DNA from 4 places in the Oceanisphaera sp. IT1-181 genome. Region 3 is predicted to be linked to each of the others. Evidence: predicted binding sites of a transcription regulator. Region 3 holds the regulator's gene; each other region holds the start of a gene.
The links. The regulator sigma-54, encoded in region 3, starts transcription at its own class of promoters, with help from an activator protein. The targets are predictions, from matches to a motif close to TGGCACNGTTTTNGCTT.
Positions count from the first base shown of each region.

Region 1: fliE (flagellar hook-basal body complex protein FliE) is a predicted target of sigma-54. The motif match lies at 802-818, and genes of this name have one in related genera.
Region 2: R0134_RS10510 (flagellar assembly protein T N-terminal domain-containing protein) is a predicted target of sigma-54. The motif match lies at 1,170-1,186, and genes of this name have one in related genera.
Region 4: R0134_RS10285 (flagellar hook-length control protein FliK) is a predicted target of sigma-54. The motif match lies at 1,076-1,092, and genes of this name have one in related genera.

Region 1 covers NZ_CP136856.1:2,317,614-2,319,817, forward strand. The annotation lists gene fliF (flagellar basal-body MS-ring/collar protein FliF) at 1-420, opposite strand, end outside; gene fliE (flagellar hook-basal body complex protein FliE) at 432-746, opposite strand; gene R0134_RS10320 (sigma-54 dependent transcriptional regulator) at 1,759-2,204, opposite strand, start outside.
Region 2 covers NZ_CP136856.1:2,359,817-2,362,020, forward strand. The annotation lists gene R0134_RS10500 (LPP20 family lipoprotein) at 1-170, opposite strand, end outside; gene R0134_RS10505 (FlgO family outer membrane protein) at 160-909, opposite strand; gene R0134_RS10510 (flagellar assembly protein T N-terminal domain-containing protein) at 1,254-2,204, shown strand, end outside.
Region 3 covers NZ_CP136856.1:3,042,652-3,044,855, forward strand. The annotation lists gene R0134_RS13510 (RNA polymerase factor sigma-54) at 171-1,604, shown strand; gene hpf (ribosome hibernation promoting factor) at 1,628-1,915, shown strand; gene ptsN (PTS IIA-like nitrogen regulatory protein PtsN) at 1,918-2,204, shown strand, end outside.
Region 4 covers NZ_CP136856.1:2,310,530-2,312,733, forward strand. The annotation lists gene R0134_RS10285 (flagellar hook-length control protein FliK) at 1-979, opposite strand, end outside; gene fliJ (flagellar export protein FliJ) at 1,374-1,820, opposite strand.

The DNA of each region.
Region 1 (2,204 bases), 730 kb from region 3:
GCTAATACCAAAACCCGGGTCAGATAAAAGAATAGAGTCGCCCTCAGGCGGTGCTTGTTGCAGGCCTGAACGACGTAAATTGAGTTGTATGTCTGAGAAACGGTCTGCGCGCACCAATACCGTATTGCCTTCAATCTTATAATCGACTTTTTGGCTATCTAAATAATCAAGGGTTTCAATCAGTTCTTGATTGTTGTACATGCCCAAAGGGCGCATCTCCGGCTCTTTGCCCCACAGCAACAGAAACACCGCCAGCGCCAAACAAATGGCCAGCGCCAACATGATAATAACCTGTCGCAAAATGTCGGTATTACCCAACAGAGCCAGCGGGGTACTCTTTTGCTCATCCGCCTCGAGCGAATTGGCATCTGTGGTGGTCAGTGCGGTTTTGTCGGAATTCACCAACGGATTATCAGCCACCAATTACATCCTCATACCGGCATATTCATAATGGTTTTATAGGCTTCTACCACTTTGTTGCGCACCTGCACGGTGGCGTCAAAGGCAATGCTGGATTTTTGCGATGAGATCATCACGTTTTCTAGGCTCACAGATTCATCACCCATTTCAAAGCGGGTACGCAAATCATCGGTACTTTTCTGCAAGCCATTAACACTGTTTACCGCTTGGCTAAGCAAAGCCGCAAAGTCCTGTTGTGGTGCCAGTGCGCTGGGTGCCGCCAGCGGTTGCAGCTCACTGCGCATGGCCTGCATTTCTGATAATAAGCCGGTCGCTTGAATATCCATCTGCCTTGGCTCCTGAATCAATAGGGGAAGGTAATCATCACATATAGACATACTCATGCAATCTTAGTGCCACCTAGTACAGGCGAAGAATTACAGCAAGTGGCCAGTATATAGTCTATGGGGTAGAAAACACAGGGCTGCGCTGTGAGGAGTAAGGTGTGAGACGGTAAGACGCAGGACCAGAACGGTGTTTATGTTTTAAGCCGTCTTACTGATGGCCATCAGGATGACTGCTATAACAAAACATACTCTGTAGTCGGCACTTCTTTGCGGATAGTGTTTCTGGGCTTCGGTAGACTTCTGAACTTGTAGCCGGCAACTTGTTCGCCGGGCCAGCATAGCTGGCTGTTTTTAAACAAGACACCAAACCATGGCGAAGTCCTCTTCGCCGAAGATACGGCCACCCTACAAAAGGCCAGAGCCAAACCATAACCTTGGTCCTTGCGAGGAGTGCAACGACACGGCAATCCATGGTTAGGTACCGCGCCGCTGTAGTATGGATTGCCGCGCTACGCTCGCAATGAACAAGGGCGCATCACAACAGAGTATCTACATAACCCGACATCGACCGCGGAGCGGCCAACGGCCACACAAAAAACACAGCCCCTACTGCCGTCATACCGTGCTCGCCACGGTATCTCGTTCTTAGCGCTAAAACCCAAAACTAGATCCTGATGGTCATCAGGATGACGGCATAAGTGCGAGATCCTGACGTGCGTCAGGAAGACGGCGGAGGGAGTGCTCTTCAGGTTTATTTTTGCCGTCATACCGGACCTGCTTTGGTACTTCTGGTGGCTGTATTTTAAACAGGTTCCGCCTGCGGCGTAATGCGAGAACAAGTGTTCGCCTACAAAACCAGATGTCTCTTGTAGCCCGCAACTTGTTCACGGGGCCAGCGTAGCTGGATAGATTAAATACAAACCTAAAACAAAACCGAGTAAACAATTTACCTACACTGAGCCACCTTCCAAAATCACATTCAACATTCAACATTAAAAATTAAGCGCTGCCCTCAAACCTCCATGCCCGCTTCGCGCATGCGCGCCAGCTTATAACGCAGAGTACGTGGGCTAATGCCTAACTGTTCGGCTACTTGTTGGCGACTGCCGCCATGTTCTTGCAGCGTCTGCCAAATAATTTGCTGTTCTTGGCTGGCTAACTCTTGGCTTAAATCCGTAGCCGTCGCTTTATTCACTTCGCCCGCAGAGTCGCAAGCCGCATAACCACTGCTCGCCTCATTAATCGTTAACTCTACAACCGGCACACTGGGGTTTGCACTCAAAGGCATAGCCGCAGGCGCTAGCAACTCATCCAACAAGATATCTTGTGCTTCAATCACATCATTTTGCGCCAAAATTAAGGCCCGCTGAATAACGTTACCTAGCTCGCGCACGTTGCCCGGCCACTGCCAAGCCAGCAATCTAGCTTTGGCAGACTCACCTAATTTCAACTGGCCAC
Region 2 (2,204 bases), 680 kb from region 3:
ATGGCATGTAACAGTTTTTGCTGGGGATCCACCGGCTGCTGCAAACTAATGGGCGCATAGCCCACCGCATAGATATGATTTTTAGCCGCTTTAGGGCCGCCCTGTTGAGTGCTGCAGGCCATTAAGGGCCATAGCATTAAGCACATTAATAACCCGCGCTTACTTAGCATAACGGCTCCTATATTCAGGCGTAATTACTTGCACTCTGGGCTCCGGGCCTTGGGCTTTAAGCATGCTGGCGACTAGATATTCAGGAATAAACTGTTGGGCGCTGGCAACCAAGCTATTATCGGCCATCGACACCAAACGTGCGTTCACTAACCGCCCGCCGGTGGTTTCACTCACAGTGCCGTGTACCAAATACTGCGCATTGATGCGGCCACTTAGCTGGCGATAATCACGACTGGTAGTAATGTCGCCTTCTGGCGTAATACGGATAAAAGGCAAGGTTTTAAAGTCCACTACCCGCAAGCCATATTGATTGAGTTGAAACATCATGGTTTCAGACAACAAACGGCTAAAGTCATCTTGGCTGTTATAATCTTGCTGATCCACAAAGCCGCTCACGGCAATGCCCGACTGAGTATTCAACTTGTGCGCACTGGACACCAAACGATAAGCCAAAGCCGACATATGCTGTTGCAGCTGGGTTTGCCCGCCCACCAAAGACGGCCCCGCCTGCGGTAAATAAGCACTGCGGGTGCCTGCACTCATGCGCATCGGCACTCCATCTTGGCTGTGGCGCGGCGACACCTCTGGCTGCACTAAAGGCCCCAGAGGCTTGCGATTAATATAGTGGGATGCATGATCGTGGGGCAGATAATGATTATTAGCATCAAACTGCTGCTCTCCTGAGGAAGTACAGGCCGTTAGCCCCAGTACCACCAGCAGAAAAAGAGGTTTACTCATCATGACTCCCATTAAATAAATGACACTTGTCGACTGGTTAAGCTATCGGCCAAGCGACGGCAAACTTTACGGTTAAGGCTGTTCGCTCACTCACCAACAGGCTGCAAACAAAAGCGATTAATCTAAAACAAGACAAGCGGCAAAAAACTGCCGTTATTACCGCGGCGTCTATATCGAGCGGCTAGATATACCCATAAACCCTAACCAAAACCAGTGTTAAAACGTCATTAACAGCTAAGCCGCCTTTTACTGTACTTATTAGGCAAGGTTTTTGCATAATCCTTGCCAACAATTGATCACCGCGCCAACTTAATGCTGGCCTCGGTGTTACTCAGGATGCGACCGTGTCAATAAAAGCCCTTTTGCCCTCATTGTGTTTGCTGTTGCCGCTGGCACTGCCGTTTGCGGCCAATGCCGATTGGTATCAAGCGGAAGGCTCGGCATTGCTGAGCCAAGGTGCAGAAACCGCGCGCCAACAAGCGCTCGAGCAAGCGCTTACCGATGCCCTATTGCAAGCCGGCGCGTCCATTACTACGGTGCAATCGGTCACTAACGGCGCGCTCTCTGGCCAGCAACTCGACATTGCCGCCCAAGGCGAGCTAATGGACTATGTGATCCTAAACGAGCGCAGTGCTCAAGGCCGCTTATGGCTAACCGTGCGGGCCGACATTTGGCCCAACCCGCAACAAGTGCAAGCCAAGTGTGCCAGTCGTTATCGTCCGGGTATTAGCCTCACTAGCTTTGCGATTCAGCATCCGGATCAAGGTCGATTTGGCCAAATTTATGAATTAGGCAACGCCACCGCCGCCCGTTTGGCTCAGCACCTAACGCCGAACGTCAATTTGATGACGCAACTGCCCTATCAAATTACTACCGATACCCAACTGCCCCGCAGCCAAGGCTTGCGTAAAGGCAGTGACGTATTAGCGCAAAAACAACAATCACGATTACTGCTCAGCGGCGTGCTGAACGACATCAGCATGGAAGACGGTGATTGGGTGCAATGGCGCTTTAAAGAGCAGCCCCGTCAGTTTGTATTGTCCGTCACCTTAGAAGACAGCTTTACCGGCGAGCGATTATTACAACAGCAATACCGCGTAGAAGCGCCTTGGTCCTTTAAAAAGCATGATGTGGTGAATGTGCAGCAACAAAGCTTTTGGCAGTCGACTTATGGCCAAGCCGCCGACCAACTGTTGCAGCGTATTACTCGGGATATCATTAACGCGCAGTCTTGCATGAAGGCCATTGGCCATATCTTGCAGCAATCCGACGAGGGTATTTTAATGGATCTCGGC
Region 3 (2,204 bases):
ACTTATTAAACCTATGGTTTTTAAGGATAAGGTTATTCCGCCTGTAGGTGAATCGCTATCATAGCGATGCAGCTAACCTCCTGTGCGCTTGAGATAAAAGGACTTTTGATGGATATGGAAGGACTTTTGGGAGGAATTTTTCTTTGTTAAAGCCAACGCTTCAATTACGTATGGGCCAGCAGCTGACCATGACGCCGCAGCTGCAACAGGCCATTCGCCTCTTGCAGCTGTCGACGCTGGAGCTGCAGCAAGAAATTCAATTGGCGCTAGAAAATAATCCCCTGCTCGAGCAAGAAGAAGCCGAAGAGCACGAGTATGACGACGCTGAACTCGATCCGCTGCCCAGCAGCCCAGACGAGCAACTGGCCACCGACAAAGCCATGGAACAGCATACCTTGTCTGACGAGATGCCCATGGACACTCAGTGGGATGATATTTATACCGCCTCGGCGGGTACCAGTGGCACCGGCGGCTTGCCCGCTGGCGTGGAAGACACCGTCTATCAAGGCGAAACCACCGAGACGCTGCAAGATTATCTGCTGTGGCAGATGCAGCTCACGCCCTTTAGCGAAACCGACCAAGCCATCGCCTTGGCCATTATCGATGCCATCGATGAGGCCGGTTATTTAAGTTTAGATATAGACGGCATTTTGGCCTCTGTGAGCGGTGGCGAGCAGCATATAGAAGCGGACGAAATAGAGGCGGTACTGAAACGTATTCAGCACTTTGATCCGTTAGGCGTGGCGGCACGCAGCGTACAAGAGTGTTTGCGTATTCAGCTGGAAGCCCTGCCCGCCGCAACGCCTTGGTTAACTGAAGCACAGCTGCTGATTGAGCAGCACATGGACTTGCTCGGTAATCGCGACTATCGCACCCTGCAGCGCCTGACCAAGCTTAAAGAAGATGAGCTCAGAGATGTATTGGCCTTAATTCAGCAACTTGAACCTCGCCCTGGCAATAACTTGCTGCAACACAACTCTGAGTATGTCATTCCCGATGTAGTGGTCACCAAGCAGCAAGGGGTGTGGAAAGCTGAGCTTAATATGGAGGCGCTGCCCAAGGTGCGGTTAAATCAAACCTATGCGGCCATGGGGCAGAGCAAGCAAGGCAGCGATGGCCAGTTTATTCGCCAACATACCCAAGATGCTAAGTGGTTTATCAAAAGTTTAGAAAGCAGAAATGAGACCTTGCTCAAGGTTGCTAATTGTATTGTCGACCAACAACAGGCATTCTTTGAGTACGGAGCCGAGGCCATGAAACCCATGGTGCTCAATCAGGTAGCGGAAGTGGTTGAGATGCACGAATCGACTATTTCCCGCGTCACTACTCAAAAATTTCTGCATTCGCCCAAGGGTGTGTTTGAGTTAAAATATTTTTTCTCTAGCCATGTGGCCACCGAAAGTGGCGGAGAATGCTCTTCTACGGCGATTCGTGCCTTTATTAAGAAATTAGTCGGGGCAGAAAATCCGGTTAAGCCATTGAGCGACAGTAAAATCGCGCAATTATTAGCCGAACAGGGGATACAGGTGGCCAGACGGACCATAGCCAAGTATCGTGAGTCGTTGGCCATCCCCCCTTCCAATCAGCGCAAACGCCTGTTGTAAGGTGAACCAATAAGGAAGACTTTATGCAAATAAATCTGACTGGCCACCATGTAAATATCACAGACTCATTACGTGACTATGTGCACAGCAAATTCGCCAAGCTGGAACGTCATTTCGATAATATCACCATAGTGCACGTGGTACTGACGTTGGAAAAACTGCAGCAAATTGCCGAAGCCAAAATTAATCTGAGTGGAGGTGAAATTTTTGCCACTTGTCAGCAAGATGACATGTACGCTGCCATCGACGGTTTGTTTGACAAACTCGATCGCCAAGTTATTAAACACAAAGAGAAGCTAAAGCAAAAATAACTATGGAAGTCGCCGATATATTAAGCAGAGATTGCACGCGTAGTGCCATCCCCTGCACAAGCAAAAAACGGGCGCTGGAAATTATCAGTGAACTCGCAGCCCAACACCTCAACATCAGCAGTCAACAATTGTTTGACTGCCTTTTGGCACGGGAAAAAATGGGCAGTACGGGTATAGGTAACGGTATTGCCATTCCTCATGGCCGCATTAGCAATGACAATCAAGCCACGGCCGTGCTGCTTACCTTTGCCGAGCCGGTAGAGTTTGATGCCATCGATAACCAGCCGGT
Region 4 (2,204 bases), 730 kb from region 3:
CTGCGTCTTCTGTTGGCTCTGCGCTGTTACCCGCCCCTGCCGATAAAGCAGCGTTGTTCGCTGGCACGGCGGCTTGGTTAGCTGCAACAGGGGCTTTGGCTGCTATATCGGCTGCGACTTTTGCTTCATTCGCTGTCACTTTATCTGAGCTCTGAGCGGCGGCTGAAGCCTTAGCCGCATCGCCCACAAGCGGTGATTTTACGCTGGCTTGATCGGCGTTCACGGCTATTTGAGCAGAAGAAGTTGCAGACTCAGGCGGCAAAACTCTGCCACCTTGCCCCGTTGCCGCTGCGCTTTTAGTTTCGCTTTTTATTTCATTATTAGCTGCAGTATCGCTTTCAGACTCGAGCAGAGTACTGGCCTGAGCGTTAACTTGAGCACTGTTCTGAGTGCTTAGTGCCGCTTTTTCACTGGCTTTATTCTCTGTGAGCTTATTATCGGCATTGGCGGGAATGGCGGGAATGGGCTCGACCTTGGATGCATGCAACTCAGGGGCAAGATTGAGAGTAGCGAAGGCAGGCTGTGCCCAAGCTGACGCAAGATCTTCTTCACCATCTGCAGCTTGTTCAGGCTGAGCTTGAGCGTCGGTTTTGCTCGTTTTAGCTTCAGTAGCTGCAGCTTTAGTAGTTATAGCCGTGTTCGCTGTAGCTGCGCCGGTATCGGCTTGGCTCTTAGCGTCAGGTTGAGCATCGGCTTCACCTTGCTCATCCGCCTTAGCAATAACCTGCGGCGCCGACTGCTCTGCTAAATTTTCTGACTGACTATTAACTGACTTATCTTTCGCAGCAGCGCTTTGGGTCGATGATGAGGACTGACTTTCAGACTCTTTTGAAAACACTTCAGCAAACAGGCCGCCGTTAGCAGCCTCTGCATTCTTGCCCGCGCCTGAGGCTTGACCCGCAGTGCTGGCTTTACCCACAGCTGAGCCGCCCAGCTCTGAGCCAGAAGGCATGCTTACCGACATTATATTCATGGTCATATTAAAATGTTCCCCATCAATCCTGCGGCTTAATCGTCAGCCAAAAATGCTTTATCTCGTGCCACACCCAAGCAACCCAAGACTAATGCCAGATCAATGCAAGAAATGAACCAAGATGTAAGGGCAGCGCTACGCGCAATAATGGTGAAGGGTGAATGGTGAATGGTGAATGGTGAAAAATTTTGCACGCGGACAGTGTTGCGCTTTGGCTTTTGTAGAGGCCGCTTTAGCTGGCCGGTGTTGTGCAGCAACACTTAAACATCAAACACCAAAAACATTGAACCTCGTAGCTCGGCGCTTTCATCGGTAGAAATATGCTTTTAAAGCCCAGCAAAGCTGGGCCAGCCGGCTGAAGCGGCTTCTACAGGTAAATGTCTTTTATTGGGCACTACCACTATCTTTGAGCATTCTTTTGGCTATAGAAGCGATGCAGGGTGAGTTCGTCGAGCATCTTTTGTTCTTGCTTGTCGCTTTCTTTTTGCTGCCGCTCAGCTTCGCGCTCAAGCAGGGTTTCTATAGCTTGCTTGCGGGCGCGCACCGCCATCCAAGCGGTGCGAGTTTGTTCAACTTGCGCTCTAGCATTGCTGAGCCCGTCTACTTGCTGCTCTTGGGCGGCTTCTAGCTTATTGATAAAGCCTTGAAAGTGACTAAATTGATTGGCGCTTAAGCCTTCACGACCGCGCTTTTGAAAGTCTTCACTGTAGTTGCGCTGATATTGGCTCAGCATTTGCTGCTGCTGCGCTAATTGCTGCAATTGTAATTGCGCAGCCGAGAGCTCCGCCGAAGCTTGGCGCTCTTTATTATCTAATTGTTCGAGTAATAAATGCAGTGCTCTGCTCATTGCTTAGCCTTACCTGATTACGTATGAACCTCAGCCATAACGCACCCTGTTTCGGTTTGTTCTTTGTAGCTGCCCCGTCTCTTTAATAAAGAGGACTTCGGCAGGCCAGCTCTGCTGGCTGTTACTGAGGTTTAGATTTAAACCCAAACACCAAACCGGGCCGAAGTCCTCTTCGCCGAAGAGACGGGCCCCTACAAGGTCGAAATACCAAACTGAGCCTCATATTCTTCACCGAAGAGGCGGTGCCTACCTGTCACCTATTGAATTCATTGGTGCTGAGTTCTCTGAAACATGGCTGAGCTTTGTGGGTAATCAGGTAGCCTTATCCATGCGAAGGGTGAAGCGGAAAAATAACATCAAACCTAACACCATTTTTGCCACGGA